DNA from 3 places in the Paeniglutamicibacter sp. ZC-3 genome. Region 1 is predicted to be linked to each of the others. Evidence: riboswitches for the same ligand, from Rfam matches in the RefSeq annotation. Region 1 holds a riboswitch; each other region holds the start of a gene.
What was found. A riboswitch is a leader RNA that binds a small molecule or an ion and turns the genes downstream of it on or off. The one in region 1 is predicted to bind glycine.

Region 2: another riboswitch for glycine. It lies ahead of gcvP (aminomethyl-transferring glycine dehydrogenase); the one in region 1 lies ahead of OIU93_RS04365 (DUF5058 family protein).
Region 3: another riboswitch for glycine. It lies ahead of OIU93_RS09770 (hypothetical protein); the one in region 1 lies ahead of OIU93_RS04365 (DUF5058 family protein).

The regions. Positions count from the first base shown of each region.
Region 1 is NZ_JAOYTG010000002.1:275,519-280,030, forward strand. Features, by position in the region: gene OIU93_RS04350 (IclR family transcriptional regulator) at 1-401, shown strand, start outside; gene OIU93_RS04355 (amidohydrolase) at 499-1,731, opposite strand; gene OIU93_RS04360 (hypothetical protein) at 1,830-2,576, opposite strand; gene OIU93_RS04365 (DUF5058 family protein) at 2,604-3,353, opposite strand; glycine riboswitch at 3,526-3,616, opposite strand; gene OIU93_RS04370 (nuclear transport factor 2 family protein) at 3,961-4,326, shown strand.
Region 2 is NZ_JAOYTG010000008.1:77,122-81,633, forward strand. Features, by position in the region: gene gcvP (aminomethyl-transferring glycine dehydrogenase) at 1-1,893, opposite strand, end outside; glycine riboswitch at 2,072-2,172, opposite strand; gene OIU93_RS10485 (NADPH-dependent F420 reductase) at 2,946-3,623, shown strand; gene OIU93_RS10490 (VIT family protein) at 3,720-4,442, opposite strand.
Region 3 is NZ_JAOYTG010000007.1:98,249-102,760, reverse strand. Features, by position in the region: gene OIU93_RS09785 (winged helix-turn-helix domain-containing protein) at 1-448, shown strand, start outside; gene OIU93_RS09780 (PH domain-containing protein) at 497-871, shown strand; gene cycA (D-serine/D-alanine/glycine transporter) at 963-2,444, opposite strand; gene OIU93_RS09770 (hypothetical protein) at 2,500-2,706, opposite strand; glycine riboswitch at 2,863-2,960, opposite strand; gene OIU93_RS09765 (hypothetical protein) at 3,035-3,205, opposite strand; gene OIU93_RS09760 (hypothetical protein) at 3,588-4,466, shown strand.

The DNA.
Region 1 (4,512 bases):
CGCACGTGCTGCGCGCGTTTCTGGCGCTGGGAACCCCCATTCCCCTGCATGCCTCGGCAACCGGGTTAGCCTTCCTGGGAGCGTCCGCCGACGAGTTTGTCCGCGACGTCCTTGCCGGTCCGCTGGAGGGCGTCAGCGAGCAAACTGTCACCGACCCCGAGTCCGTGTGGAAACTGGTGCGCGAAACGCGGGAGCGCGGCTACGCCATCAACGAGGAGGGGTTGAGCAGCGGCATCACGTCGCTGGGGGCGCCCATCGTGAATTCCGCGGGAGTGCCGGTCGGCAGCGTGTCGATTTCCGGGCCCTCGAGCCGCATCGAGCCAGCAAAGTATGAAGAGTACGGCACCGCCGTCGTGCGGACCGCGGGCGAAATCAGCGCGCTGTTGCGCGGTAGCCGCTAAGGGCCCCTGCACGCGCACGGTTCCGTCGAAAGCCCGTATATATGCCTCCGGCCAGGCCTTCGGTAAGAAGACCTGGCCGGAGGATTGAAGGTCTGCGCTACTTGCCGACCTTCGAGAACAGCGCACGGACCGCTGCCTGCACGCCGGTGCTCAGCGTCGGTTCCATGACGGGGGCGAAGAACGGCGAGTGGTTGGCCGGCGGGTGGCCCGCTGCCAGCGTCTTGGCGTCGTTGCCGCCGAAGAACCAGAACACGCTGGGCACATCGATGGCCGAGGCCAGTGCGCCGAAGTCCTCGCTGCCCATGACCGGCGATCCCTGGAGCACGCGCTCGGCGCCGAACTCCGTGCGGAATTCCTCGGCAAGCTTTTCGGTCTCGGTCGGGTCGTTGTAGAGCGGCGGGAAGTTGGAGATGTCCTCGATGAGCGGCTCGGCGGCACCGGAGGCCTCGGCCTCGGCAGCAATGATGCGCCGGATCGAGGTCAGCACGGTGTCCCGGACCTCGGGCTCGAAGGTGCGCACGTTGATGGTGAAGACCGCGCGGTCGGGGATGACGTTTTCCTTCAGCCCGGCGTGGAAGGATCCGATGGTCACCACGGCGGCGGACTGCGGGGCCACCTGGCGCGAGACGATGGTCTGCAGGCGCAGCACCATGGACGCGCCCAGCACGATCGGGTCGATGGAGTGCTCGGGCATGGAACCGTGCGATCCTTGGCCGAAGACGGTGACCTTGAACGAATCCGCGGTGGTCATCGCGGCGCCGCCCATGATCGAGACCGTGCCGGTGAGCCCGTTCATCACGTGCTGGCCGAACATGATCTCCGGCTTGGGCGCCTTGTCCCACAGGCCGTCCTCAACCATGGCGCGGGCGCCGGCGGCGGTTTCCTCGCCGGGCTGCAGCACGAACACGATGGTCCCGGCCCAGGCATCGGTGGCACCGGCGTAAAGCTCGGCGGTCTTCAAGGCGGTGGCCATGTGGGTGTCGTGGCCGCAGGCGTGCATGGTCGGGACCTCGGTGCCGTCATCCAGGAATCCGGTGGCGGTGCTGGCGTAGTCAAGACCGGTGTCTTCGAGGACCGGCAACCCGTCGGTGTCGGCGCGCATGCCAATGACCGGGCCCTCGCCGTTGCGCAAGATGCCAACCACCCCGGTGCCGCCGCAGCGGAACACCTCCAGGCCCAGCTCTTCCAGGCGCTTGGCCAGGTAGTCGGCGGTCTTGTGCTCCTGCATCGACAGCTCGGGGTTGGCGTGCAGGTACTTGTAGGTTTCGCTCAGTTCCGCTGCCGAGTCCGTGCTCATCGTCAGGGACTGCGGGATGGAGGTACTGGTCATGGGGTGTCTATTCCTTGCTCTTGGTTGGCGGCGGCACCAAAGGGTGCCGCCGCCAGTCAATATCGTGAAAATTCGTGTCAGCGGACCGAACGTCCCGGTCAGTAAACCGGACCCTCGGGCCTGGCCTCCAGCGGCACGTCCTCCGGAGTCCCCAGGGTCTTGCGGTCGCGCAGCACCCAGGCGAGCACGGCCGTGGCAATCACGGCAACGGCGGTGGCGAACAGGTTCATCCCGGGAATCAACGGGACCAATACGAAGATCACCACAGCCGATACGGCCAAGGCGATCACCGCGGAGCGCGGTGCCTTCTGACTCACGATGGCCTGAATGATTACGGCGCCCAACACGGTGGGCAGGATGTACAGCTGGACGGTCTGCACGATATCGGTGGGAATCACACTGACCAGCCACGTTCCCAGCAGGCCCACGAAGATGAACAGCGAGGTCAGGTGGACTGCAGCCGCACCGCAAATGGCGGCGACCGCGGCCAGCTCGCCCTTGCGGGTGCCCGGCTTCACCCCGATGGTCGATTGCGCGATCATGGCAGCCGGAAGGAGCTTATTGGAAATGTTGCCGATCATGAACGCCTGGTACATCGAGGAGGCGCCAAGGATCGGGAAGTAGGTCAACGGCTCCACAATCCAGATCACGCCGAAGACGGCGGCCAGCGCGGCGAAGGCCGTCAGGACGGAGGAAAGCTCGATGTCCAACCCGGAAAAGAAGACCAGGTAGGTCGGGGCCGCCAGGGAGAGGATGAGGCCGATGATCATGGTGATCCGGCCCCAGCGGGAGGTGGTTTTGTCGAAGGCGCTGAGCGCCTGGTGCAGTTCTGCTGTCTTACTCATCATGTGCTCCTGAAATTCTCGGCTGCGCTAAACGCGGGTTGCTGCGTAGGTGATGGTGAGGGCCAGGATGATGGCTATGCCCAAGGCCCATTCCTTGATCCACGGCTTGTTCACCCGTTTGGCGATGACCATCAGGACGGTCATGATCGCCGCCGAGGACAGGAAGGCAACCACATGGATCCACGACTTGGGCAGTTCGGCCATGCCCAGAACCATGAATGCGGCCATCATTGCGGCACCGGGGACCACCAGCATGATGGCGGGGTTGACCTTGCGCAGTGCCGAGTCGCCGCGCTTGAGCAGCGGGGTGAAGATGAGGGTGGCGATCATCCACATGGCACCGCCGAGGCTCATCGCGGCCAGGGCCAGGCCGAAGACGGCCTGGGTGTAGGTGGGGCCACCGAGTTCGGCTCCCACGGTTTTAGCGGAGATGGCGGCAGCGGCGGTTTCGTAGGACACCGACCCGATCAGGCCGATGCGCACGAGCACGGCAGGTGTGCCGAAGATCGTCAGCAGTGCGACGGCGACCAAGACCACGGCCAGCGAGGGACCCAAGGCGGAGATGGCGCCGGCTCGGAAGCTGGTCTTGAGTTCTGCCTGCGTCATTCCGATATGAGGCGCGGCGACGCGGGCGGCCTTCATGTAGATGATGCTCTGGACGATGATGACCAGGAAGACGCCAATGGCGCAGGCCCAGAGGATCGGCGAGTTGGCAACGGCGAGGATATCCGTGGAGTTGTTGTCCACAACTGCGGGCAATATGGCAGGTACGTGCATGGGGGAGTTCTACCGTTCATCGAAGGGTTCAGTGCGGTGATTGCTGGCCATTGATGATGCCGGTTGCCACCGTGCCCGCTCTGTCCTGAACCTGAAAGTGAAACCAGTGCCCCATGGCACTGGTGTGCTTCGTCGGTGAGCCACCTGTCCCGGCGGCTGCTCTCCAGAGTTTCCTCACGCGACTGTTCCTGGTACCTGAGAGATTGCGGGTGCTTGCCCCTTCGGTGCCCGAGTGGTGTCCGGGACTCTCCAGCCGCGCGTGATCGGAAGACTATTCAGTTGTCGGCGGTTGCTTTACCGCTTGGGACCACAATACTTGACGTGGGTCACAGTGACTCTTTTGTGTCACGACCGAACGGTCATGAATATGTGTTTCCGATCCGGAGCCGGACGGTGTAGGGGCCTGAGAGCGTGGCCGGTCCTCAACCAAGCTCCCGTATCGAACGGAACTCGGGCTGACAAGTGTTCCCTCGTGATGCGTTGGTGGATACCCTTTGACAGTCGGCATCCCTTCTTACCCGGGCCCCCCATGTTGCCAAGTGGCCGAAGCACCCGCACGGGCCGGTTGCCCACCAAAGCGCCACACGGAATCCCGGAGGTTTCATACATGTCTGCCAACAAGGAAACCGTCAGCAAGTACATCGACGGATTCAACAAGTCGGATCATGCCCAGATCCTGTCGTGCCTGACCGACGACATTGAATGGACGGTCTTTGGCCACTTCCGTCTCAGCGGCAAGGATGCATACGACCAGGCGATCGAAAGCCCCGACTTCAGTGGGCCGCCGGTGCTGGAAATAGTGCGCTTGGTCGAAGAGGGCGACGTGGTGATGGCCGAGTTGTCCGGCGAGGCGCACCGGACCAACGGCGAGATCATGCGCATGGCCATGGGAGAGGTATTCGTGATGCGCGATGCCTTGATCGCCGAACGCCGCGCCTTCGTCATCGAACTGACGGAGAACGAGTACAAATAGACGCCGGTCCTTGTTGATCCCACGCCGCGTGACCCGCAGGTCACCGCGCATCTGGGATAGGTTCTTAGGAGGGCAACGGCAGCCGTGTTCGGGTGGCCGGGCCACGACTTTGGGATGGATAACTGGATGAGACTGCGGGAATTCGTCGGTGCAGGACTGGACATCGTTTCGGGTGCATTGACTCCA
Region 2 (4,512 bases), on a different contig from region 1:
GGTGTCCTTGTTGGCTTCGATCTTCGCGTCCAGGTCGGCTGCGTCGATGGTGCCGTTGGCTGCGGTCTTCACCACAATGACCTTCATGCCGGCCAGCACGGCGGAGGCGGCGTTGGTGCCGTGCGCGGAGGCAGGGATCAGGCAGACGGTGCGCTGGTCATCGCCGTTGGACAGGTGGTAGCCGCGGATGGCCAGCAGGCCCGCGTATTCGCCCTGCGAACCGGCGTTGGGCTGGATGGAGACGCCCGCGTAGCCGGTGATGGTGGTCAGGCGGCCTTCGAGGTCGGTGATCAGCTCGCGCCAGCCCTCGGTCTGGTGTGCCGGGGCGTACGGGTGGATGGAGGCGAATTCCGGCCAGGAAATGGATTCCATTTCGGCGGTGGAGTTCAGCTTCATGGTGCACGATCCCAGCGGGATCATGGTGCGGTCCAGGGCCAGGTCGCGGTCCGAGAGCTTGCGCAGGTAGCGCAGCATCTGGGTTTCGGACTTGATGGTGTTGAAGATCGGGTGGCTCAGGTAGTCGCTGGTGCGCTGCAACGATGCCGGCAGCTCGTAGCCCTCTGCCTTGAAGTCCTCACCCGTGACGCCGAAGACACCGGCGATGGCCGCAACGTGTGCCGAAGTGGTGGCTTCGTCGGTGGAGATGCCCACGGTGGTGGCATCCACGCGGCGCAGGTTGATGCCGGCTTCCTCGGCCTTGGCGATGATGGCGGCCGAGTCGGCGACCTTCACCTGCACGGTGTCGAAGAAGGAGTCGGCAACCAGTTCCAGGCCGGCACCGGAGAGCACGGTGGCGATGGTGCGGGCGTGGTTGTGGACGCGCTGGGCGATGCGCTTGAGGCCAGCGGGGCCGTGGTAGACCGCGTACATCGAGGCCGTGATGGCCAGCAGCGCCTGGGCGGTGCAGATGTTGGAGGTGGCCTTCTCGCGGCGGATGTGCTGCTCGCGGGTCTGCAGCGCCAGACGGTAGGCCGGGAACCCGGCGTCGTCCTTGGACACGCCGACCAGACGGCCGGGCAGCTGGCGTTCCAGGCCGGTGCGCACTGCCAGGTATGCGGCGTGCGGGCCACCGAAGAACAGCGGGACGCCGAAGCGCTGGGTGTTGCCCACGGCGATGTCGGCACCCTGTTCGCCCGGCGCGGTGATCATGGTCAGTGCCAGGATGTCGGCGGCGATGGTGACCATCGCGCCGCGCTCCTTGGCAGCGGCGATGACGGCGGTGTGGTCAACCACGGCGCCGTTGTTGCCCGGCTGCTGCAGCACGATGCCGGAGATGTCACCCTCGGGCAGGCCCTTGGACAGGTCCGCGATCTCGACCTCGAAGCCCAGGGCTTCGGCGCGGCCCTGAACCACGGCGATGGTCTGCGGGAAGAGGTTGGCATCGAGCACGGTCTTGGCGTTGCCCTTTGCCTTGTTGCCACGGCGCATCAGCAGCACGGACTCGGCGACGGCGGAGGCTTCGTCAAGCATCGAGGCGTTGGCGATAGGCATCGCGGTCAGGTCCATGACCATGGTCTGGAAGTTGATGAGCGCCTCGAGGCGACCCTGGGAGATTTCCGGCTGGTACGGGGTGTAGGCCGTGTACCAGGCCGGGTCTTCGAGCACGTTGCGCAGGATCACCGGCGGCGTGAAGGTGTCGGAGAAACCCTGCCCGATCATCTGGGTCTTCATGACGTTCTTGTTTGCCAGCACGCGCAGGTCCGAAAGGACCTCTGCTTCGGTTCGTGGGGCCGGCAGGTCCAGGGGTTCGCTCTGGCGGATGTCGGCGGGAACGGCGGTGTCGACGATTTCGTCGATGGAAGAATAACCAAGCTGGCTCAGCATGGTGTCGATGTCGCTGCCCTGCGGGCCAATATGGCGGGCGACGAACTCAGCGGACGGGGTCACGGTCATGGGGAACTCCATTGGGTCATCGGCGTGCGTACACACCGAACGAGCTGCAAAGTTCCTCCCCGACCCTGTTGCTTGACCTGAGAGTTTCCGCGTTGCGCCGGTCCGTGAGGGCGGGGCACGCTTGCACCTTCGGTGAGCCGCACCGCCGAACGGCGGTGTTGCTACTTTCCAGAGTTGCCTCTTCGCGGCGGTACGGGGGCCTGAGAGTTTCCCGGGGAGGAATTGCTCCTACGGCGCCCGACCAACTTTCGTTGAACGGGACTCTCCCGCCGCATGTCAGTGGCTGCGCCCCCTTCGAGGCACGATCACCATCCTACCGGCGATGCGTGAGCCAGACAACACGGACATGCCTGGATGAAGCAACACGTCTTTTACGCGGGCCACTCCTGCGCGAGGGCACACATTGCACCCCGGGCGAACCCTGGCCCGGCAGTTCACGATCCTGGAGGCACCTAGAGATTGAGGAAGACGAAACCGACAAGTTGCCCACATCGACAAGGGCATGCGAGAGCAGCGGGTATCGCAGGCTCAGGGCAAGGATCCCGGCCATTGGGAACAGCCCGCGCGCCAAGTCCGACAATCCACACCCATGCCGGACGCCTGGCGCTGCGTCGAAACCACGCCCACCGCTGCCCCGCACCGGCGGCCAACGAAATCACGATGGCAATCAGCCCACAGCCGCGCCGCTCGGGCGTTCGTGTCCATGGCAACACGCGCGGCCAAATGCCCGGCAGCAATGATGAACAGCGGGGTGGCCAGCAGCATAAACCCCCGCACTCTCGTGCTTGCCCACCATCCCGACCCTCCGACGGACGCGGTTTCCGATCACGCCTTCCAGCCCCCGCTCTCAGCCATGCCTCCAACCCTTCGCATCCGGGCGCATGATCCTCAAGATTTTCACACCTCAGCAGGGCACTTCCCGCTGCATCCACGGTCCACACCCGGGCGTCGCAAACAATTTTCAACGGATTCATCCTGAAATACTTGACAGTTCAACCATTAGGGGTCTACCGTATCACTTGAAGGTTCAACAAACAGGATTTGAGGATCACATGAAGAACTTCCTCGCTCGACTCTTTGGAAAGAAGAACGACATGAACATCGACATCACCATCATCGGCACCGGCAACATGGGCCGCGCGCTTGCAACACGCTCGATCGCCGCCGGCAAGAGCCTGCAGGTCCTGGCCCGCTCCACCGAGACCGCAGCCACCTTTGCCGCCGAGCTCGGTACCGGAATCGCCAGCGGGAATACCGCCGAAGTCCCGGCTGGCCGCATCGTCGTTTTGGCCCTGCCCTTCGACGCCGCCAAGGAATACGTCGCCGCCCAGGGTTCGGCCCTGGACTCCAAGATCCTGGTCGACATCACCAACCCGGTGGACTTCGCAACCTTTGACTCGCTGACCACCCCTGCAGGAAGCTCGGCCGCCGAGGAAATCTCCGCCTTGACCTCCGCCACCGTCGTGAAGGCCTTCAACACGACCTTCGCCGGTCCGCTGACTTCCGGCTCCGCCGACGGCAAGCCGCTTGATGTCTTCGTTGCCGGCGAGGAATCCGCCCGCAGCGAGGTAGCGGCATTCGTCATCGCCGCCGGCATGCGCCCGTTGGAGGTCGGTGGCCTGCACCACGCCCGCGAGCTCGAGGGCTTCCAGCTGCTGGTCATGGCCATGCAGGTCAATCCGGCGCTGCCCGACTTCAACTGGGGAACCGCGCTGACGATCGTGGGCTAAGACCCCCGCCTGCCCAATCCGGGATATTCGAGGGGACGGAACCGCCACCGGCGGTTCCGTCCCCTCGTGCGTTGCCTCGGTTGCAGGTGTTCGGGCCTAGACGATTCCCGAGACGCCTAGCCACGAACCGATGGCGAACGTGACGGCGAGCGCCGCGGCCCCTCCGATCAGCACCCGCAGGGTGGGCCGCAGCACCGAGGCCCCGCCCAGCCGCGCGCCCGTCGCCCCGGTCACCGCAAGCGCCAGCAGCACCGCCGCAAACGTCACCGGAATCCTCAGGCCCACGGGAAGGAACACCGCCGTGGCGAAGGGCAATGCCGCACCCACCGTGAACGCGATGGCCGAGGCGATTGCGGCATTCCACGGGTTGAGCACCTCGTCCTCGTCCAGCTGCAGCTCGACATCGAGGTGTGCCTTGAGCACGTCGTGCTCGGTCAGTTCCCGGGCAACCTGCTGGGCCGTTGCGCGGCTCAGCCCCTTGGCCTCGTAGAGACCGGCGAGTTCAGCCAGTTCTTCCTCAGGCATCTCGGCCAGTTCCCGGCGCTCCTTTTCAATGAGCGCCTTCTGCGAGTCAGCCGAGCTGGATACCGAGACGTACTCTCCCAGCGCCATGGAAATGGCGCCGCCGATCGCAGCGGCGGCACCGGCAGCCACCACCGGACCCGTGGCCGTGGTGGCACCGGCGACGCCGACCACGACCGCTGCCACCGAGACGATTCCATCATTGGCGCCGAGCACCCCGGCTCGCAGCCAATTCAGCCTTTCGGCCAGGCCCTGGTCGTGGGGTTCGCCCTCATGCTGCATCTCCTGCTGGTCCATGGACACCAGCAAAGCACCAGGCCGTCGCATTGGCCAGTGGCGGGTCCTCGCATTCGGCGGGACGGGCAGG
Region 3 (4,512 bases), on a different contig from region 1:
CTTGCACCCCAATGTGCGCCTGACGCCCGACGGCATCGAGGTCACCGCCAACTGCGACGGCAGCCACCACGCCTCCCCGGGCAACGGGCTGATCCTGGTTCCCAGCGCATTCGTCTGGCCGCGCACCCTGGTGCTGGACGTCGATCCGTTTGTCCCCACGCTGACCTACGCCCCGCGCGGCGTCGGCCGGCTCTGGGAAAACACCCGCGAGGTCAAGGACTCCCCGGTGGCACAGCTGCTCGGGCACACTCGGGCACAGATCCTGGCCCAGCTCGACCTGCCCATGACCACCACCCAGCTGGCCTGCGTCCTGGACCTGGCCGCGGGAACCGTCAACGGGCACCTGAAAGTGATGGCCGCCTCCGGTCTCACCGACACCATCCGTGCGGGCCGCGAGGTCTTCTACCGGCGCGCCGGCCTGGGCGAGGACCTGCTCGCCCGCGCGTAGCCCCGCCGCAACGCCCTCACTGTCCCCGCGGCTGGGTAGGGTCGGGTCATGATCGATTTCAACAACGCCTCCGTGTTCAAGCTCAGCCCCTGCAACCCCGAGGACGTCGCGGGGGAGGTGACTCCCCTCTTTGTCCAGGGCGAGGAGCTGCTGGCCGCCTTCAAGGGCGTGCGCGACTACGTGGTTTTCACCAACAAGCGGCTCGTCGCGGTGAACATCCAGGGCCTCACGGGCAAGAAGCGCGACTACACGTCGCTGCCGTATTCCAAGGTCCAGTCGTTCTCCGTGGAAACCGCCGGAACCTTCGATCTCGACGCCGAGCTGGATTTGTGGTTCAGCGGCCTGGGCAAGGTCCGCCTGGAGTTCAAGGGAAAGGTGGACGTGCGCGCCCTCTCGCAGCTCGTCGCCTCCCACGTCCTCTAAGCCAACAACAGCCGGAAAGGCCTCGGGGCCGCCCTTTTGGGGGCGGCCCCGAGGCCTTTCCGGCTAAGCAGGCGCCCGGTGGCGCCCGGCGTCATCGCGCGGCAGGCTCCTTCTGCTCCGCCTCGACGGCCGGGCCGGCGTTGAATGACGCGGCGAGCATGCGCTCCTGGGCGACCTTGGCTCCGTGCATGGCACGCAGCTCGGCGTGCTTCGGCTTGCTTCGCAGGATCGCGTAGCCGATCCCCAGTCCCACAAACCAGATCGGGGTGAAGAGCAGCGCGGAGAGGGTGTCGGCCTGCGTGGTCAATGCCCAAAGGATGAAGCCGAAGAAGGCCAGCACCACGTAGGGCATGAACGTTCCGCCGGGCATCTTGAACTTGCTGGCCGCGTGCAGCTGCGGGCGGCGCTTGCGGTAGACCAGGTAGCTGATCAGGATGATCGACCAGACGAACATGAAGCACAGGGCCGAGATGGTGGTGACCAGGGTGAAGGCCTCGGCCACGCCGCCCTCTGCGTAAAGCAGCGCCACCCCGGCGAGCAGGAACATGCAGGAGAACAGCAGCGCGTTGCGCGGGACCTTGGTGCGGGAGAGCTTCGCGAAACCCTTGGGGGCGTCGCCTTCCTCGGCCAGCCCGTGCATCATGCGGGAGGTCGAGTAGATCCCTGAATTCGCGCTGGAGGTCGCGGAGGTGAGCACCACGAAGTTGATCACGCCTGCCGCCCCGGCCAGGCCGGCCATGGCGAACATGCCCACGAAGGGGGATTCCGCGGCGCTGAACAGCTTCCACGGCTGCACCGCCATGAGGATGACCAGGGCACCGACGTAGAAGAAGAGAATGCGGACCGGGATGGAGTTGATCGCCTTGGGCAGGGTCTTCTCCGGGTCCTTGGTCTCGGCGGCGGTGGTGCCCACCAGCTCGATGCCGACGAATGCGAACACGGCGATCTGGAAGCCGGCGACGAAGCCCATGAAGCCGGTCGGGAACATCCCGCCGTCGCTCCAGAGGTTCGCGAAGGAGGCGGTGGCGCCGTTGTTTTCGAAGCCGGTGATGATCATGACCAGGCCGACGACGATCAGTGCGCCGATGGCGACGATCTTGACCAGGGCGAACCAGAACTCGGTTTCGCCGAAGTTCTTAACGCTCGGCAAGTTGAGCGCCACGAGCAACAGGATGCAGGCCACGGCGGGGATCCATAGCGGCAGGTCCTTCCACCAGAACGCCACATAGTGGGAGATCGCCACGACGTCGGCGATGCCGGTGACCACCCAGCAGAACCAGTAGGTCCAGCCGGTGAAGAATGCGGCCCACGGGCCCAGGATGTCCCCGGCGAAGTCGGAGAAGTTCTTGTAGTTGGTGTTGCTCAGCAGCAATTCGCCCATCGCGCGCATCACGAAGAAAAGCATGAAGCCGATGATCATGTACACGAAGATGACAGACGGCCCGGCCACCGCAATGGTCTTTCCGGAGCCCATGAACAGGCCGGTGCCGATGGCCCCGCCGATCGCGATCAGTTGGATGTGGCGGTTGGAGAGCCCACGTTCGAGGTGGGGCGCGGAACTGTTCTTGCTCATGCTGTTGCCTTCCAGATTGGTGCCGGTGCTTCGGTGGCGTGCCATTGACGACTCCCTAACGGATGTCGCCGACGGTGGCGAGGCCCTGGAGTGGGGCCTTCACGGTGTTCTCCGAGGCAACCATTCCCAGGCCGGCGCACTTGCAGGAGGGCCATTCGGCGCGGCGCGCGGCAAGCCGGTGATTCCGCTGCGCGGATTCACGGGACAGGCCGGCGGGCGCGCCGAAGGGCGACCGGGCAGTGGCGTGGGTGGTTGGCGTCATGGAGGAACTCCCGAATCGAGCGCGGGCCAGGCCGCACTGTTCTTGGATCCTCCCCAATCTGTTGACGTACCTGAGAGTTTCCATCCCGGCCCGCAAGGGGTCGGGACTTGCTCCTTCGGTGAGCACGAACGTAACCGTGCTTCTTTCCAGATTCGCCTCTTCGTGGCGGTACGGGTGCCTGAGAGTTTCCTGGGGAGGAATTGCTCCTACGGCGCCCGTCCATGGTGTGAACGGGACTCTCCCGCCACGCGTCAACGGCGATTTTGTTGTGACTGCTGTCACAATCTACGTGAAAGTTCTCCCGTGGTGCAAACCGCAGAAACTTTCATTACAGCGCAGGGTCGAAAAATGTCATTCTGACGTGGGCCGGGTACGCCAACGGGGATTCGTCATCTTCATGGGCGAGGCCGACGGCGCGGTCCTTGACGGATTCCTTGATGGTTGCGACCGCCGCACCGGCGGAATCGGGCGCTGCTTGCGGCCTGGTTGTCTGTGTCATGTGTGCCACGCTAACAACCCGGAATGCCGGGCCATTTTCGTTCGCGTTTCCGCCCTGTAACGGTCGTCCAGCACGTGTTTCGTGCACGTTTCACGAGACGGCGATCCTCAAGAAGAAGAGTTCCACGTGGGCGGACACAAAAGGACCGTCTCCGGGGAATGTCGGCTCCGTCCCCTCAGGCGGGCAGCCGGGACACCGCGTCGTTCGCTTCGGTTACCTACGTATCGTAGGGTCTTTCTCATCGACGTGGTTTGGTAAGTCATAGGTGGAGCCGCCTCGGTCAACGGGGCGCAATGATCGCGCCATCCTCGGAACCGAGCGCAAGATACCTCCAAGAGACGAGGCCCAAACCCTGTTCACCTCCGTGTGCTTGGCTAAGTACATGACAGTCCCCGAAGTCCTGATCCAGACCTTTCACCGCTGGGATCTCGCTGGCCGACCAACGCAGGCCCAATCACGCTGGAACACCGAATCTTGGTCCCGGCATCTCCCTGAATATGCGTCATTCCTGGCGTCCTTAGGAACAGACCGCATGGACCGAACTCAGGCCATCGCGGCGGCCCCGGATGTCGTCGACGAGGACACAGCGGTGCAGGTCTTCTTGCTCTCGATGCTCTGGGGATATGGTCCCGTCGGATACGGACCGTTTCGGACTCGACGAGTCCTAGAGCGCGCCGAGGCAAAATCAGAGCTCCTTGAGGTAGCTCAGGAAGCGAAGCAAGCTGGCGGTCTCGCTGCCTTCGAACTGATCGCCGACCGTCGGCGACAGTCCCGCTCCTATTTGAAATGGCTTGGACCCGCGTTCGGGACGAAATACATCTATTTTCTTACCGCGCAAGACACAAAACACCGGCCAGCACCGGTAATGGATGCCGTCGTGTACCGGTGGTTCCGGACCCATGTACCGAATCGCCCGCTGATCGTCGATTTCTGGCATGCCCCGAGCTACCGCATGTTTCTGGAGAGTCTCAATGAATGGTCTGCCGGACTCGGTGGCGAACCGGGTCAAGAGCTACGCGTCGACGACGTCGAGTACCTAATCTTCGCGGAGGGCAACCGGTTCGAGGACAATGCGGAATGGCGGGAGTCTTGGGACGCGGAACAACGCGTACTTCAGCTCCCCCTGCTCTTCGACCAGTTGCGTTCACAGGCCGGCGCGGGCACTCAACCGGAACGCGCAAACCAGCTCATTTCCGAGCTCGAGTCACTTTTCAACCCCGCGGATGACACTGAAGAGGGCCGCACGCCCTACGTCTTGTAGAGCAATGCACAGGGCACCGCTCCGCCGGCGCGAGGTGGGCGTACCT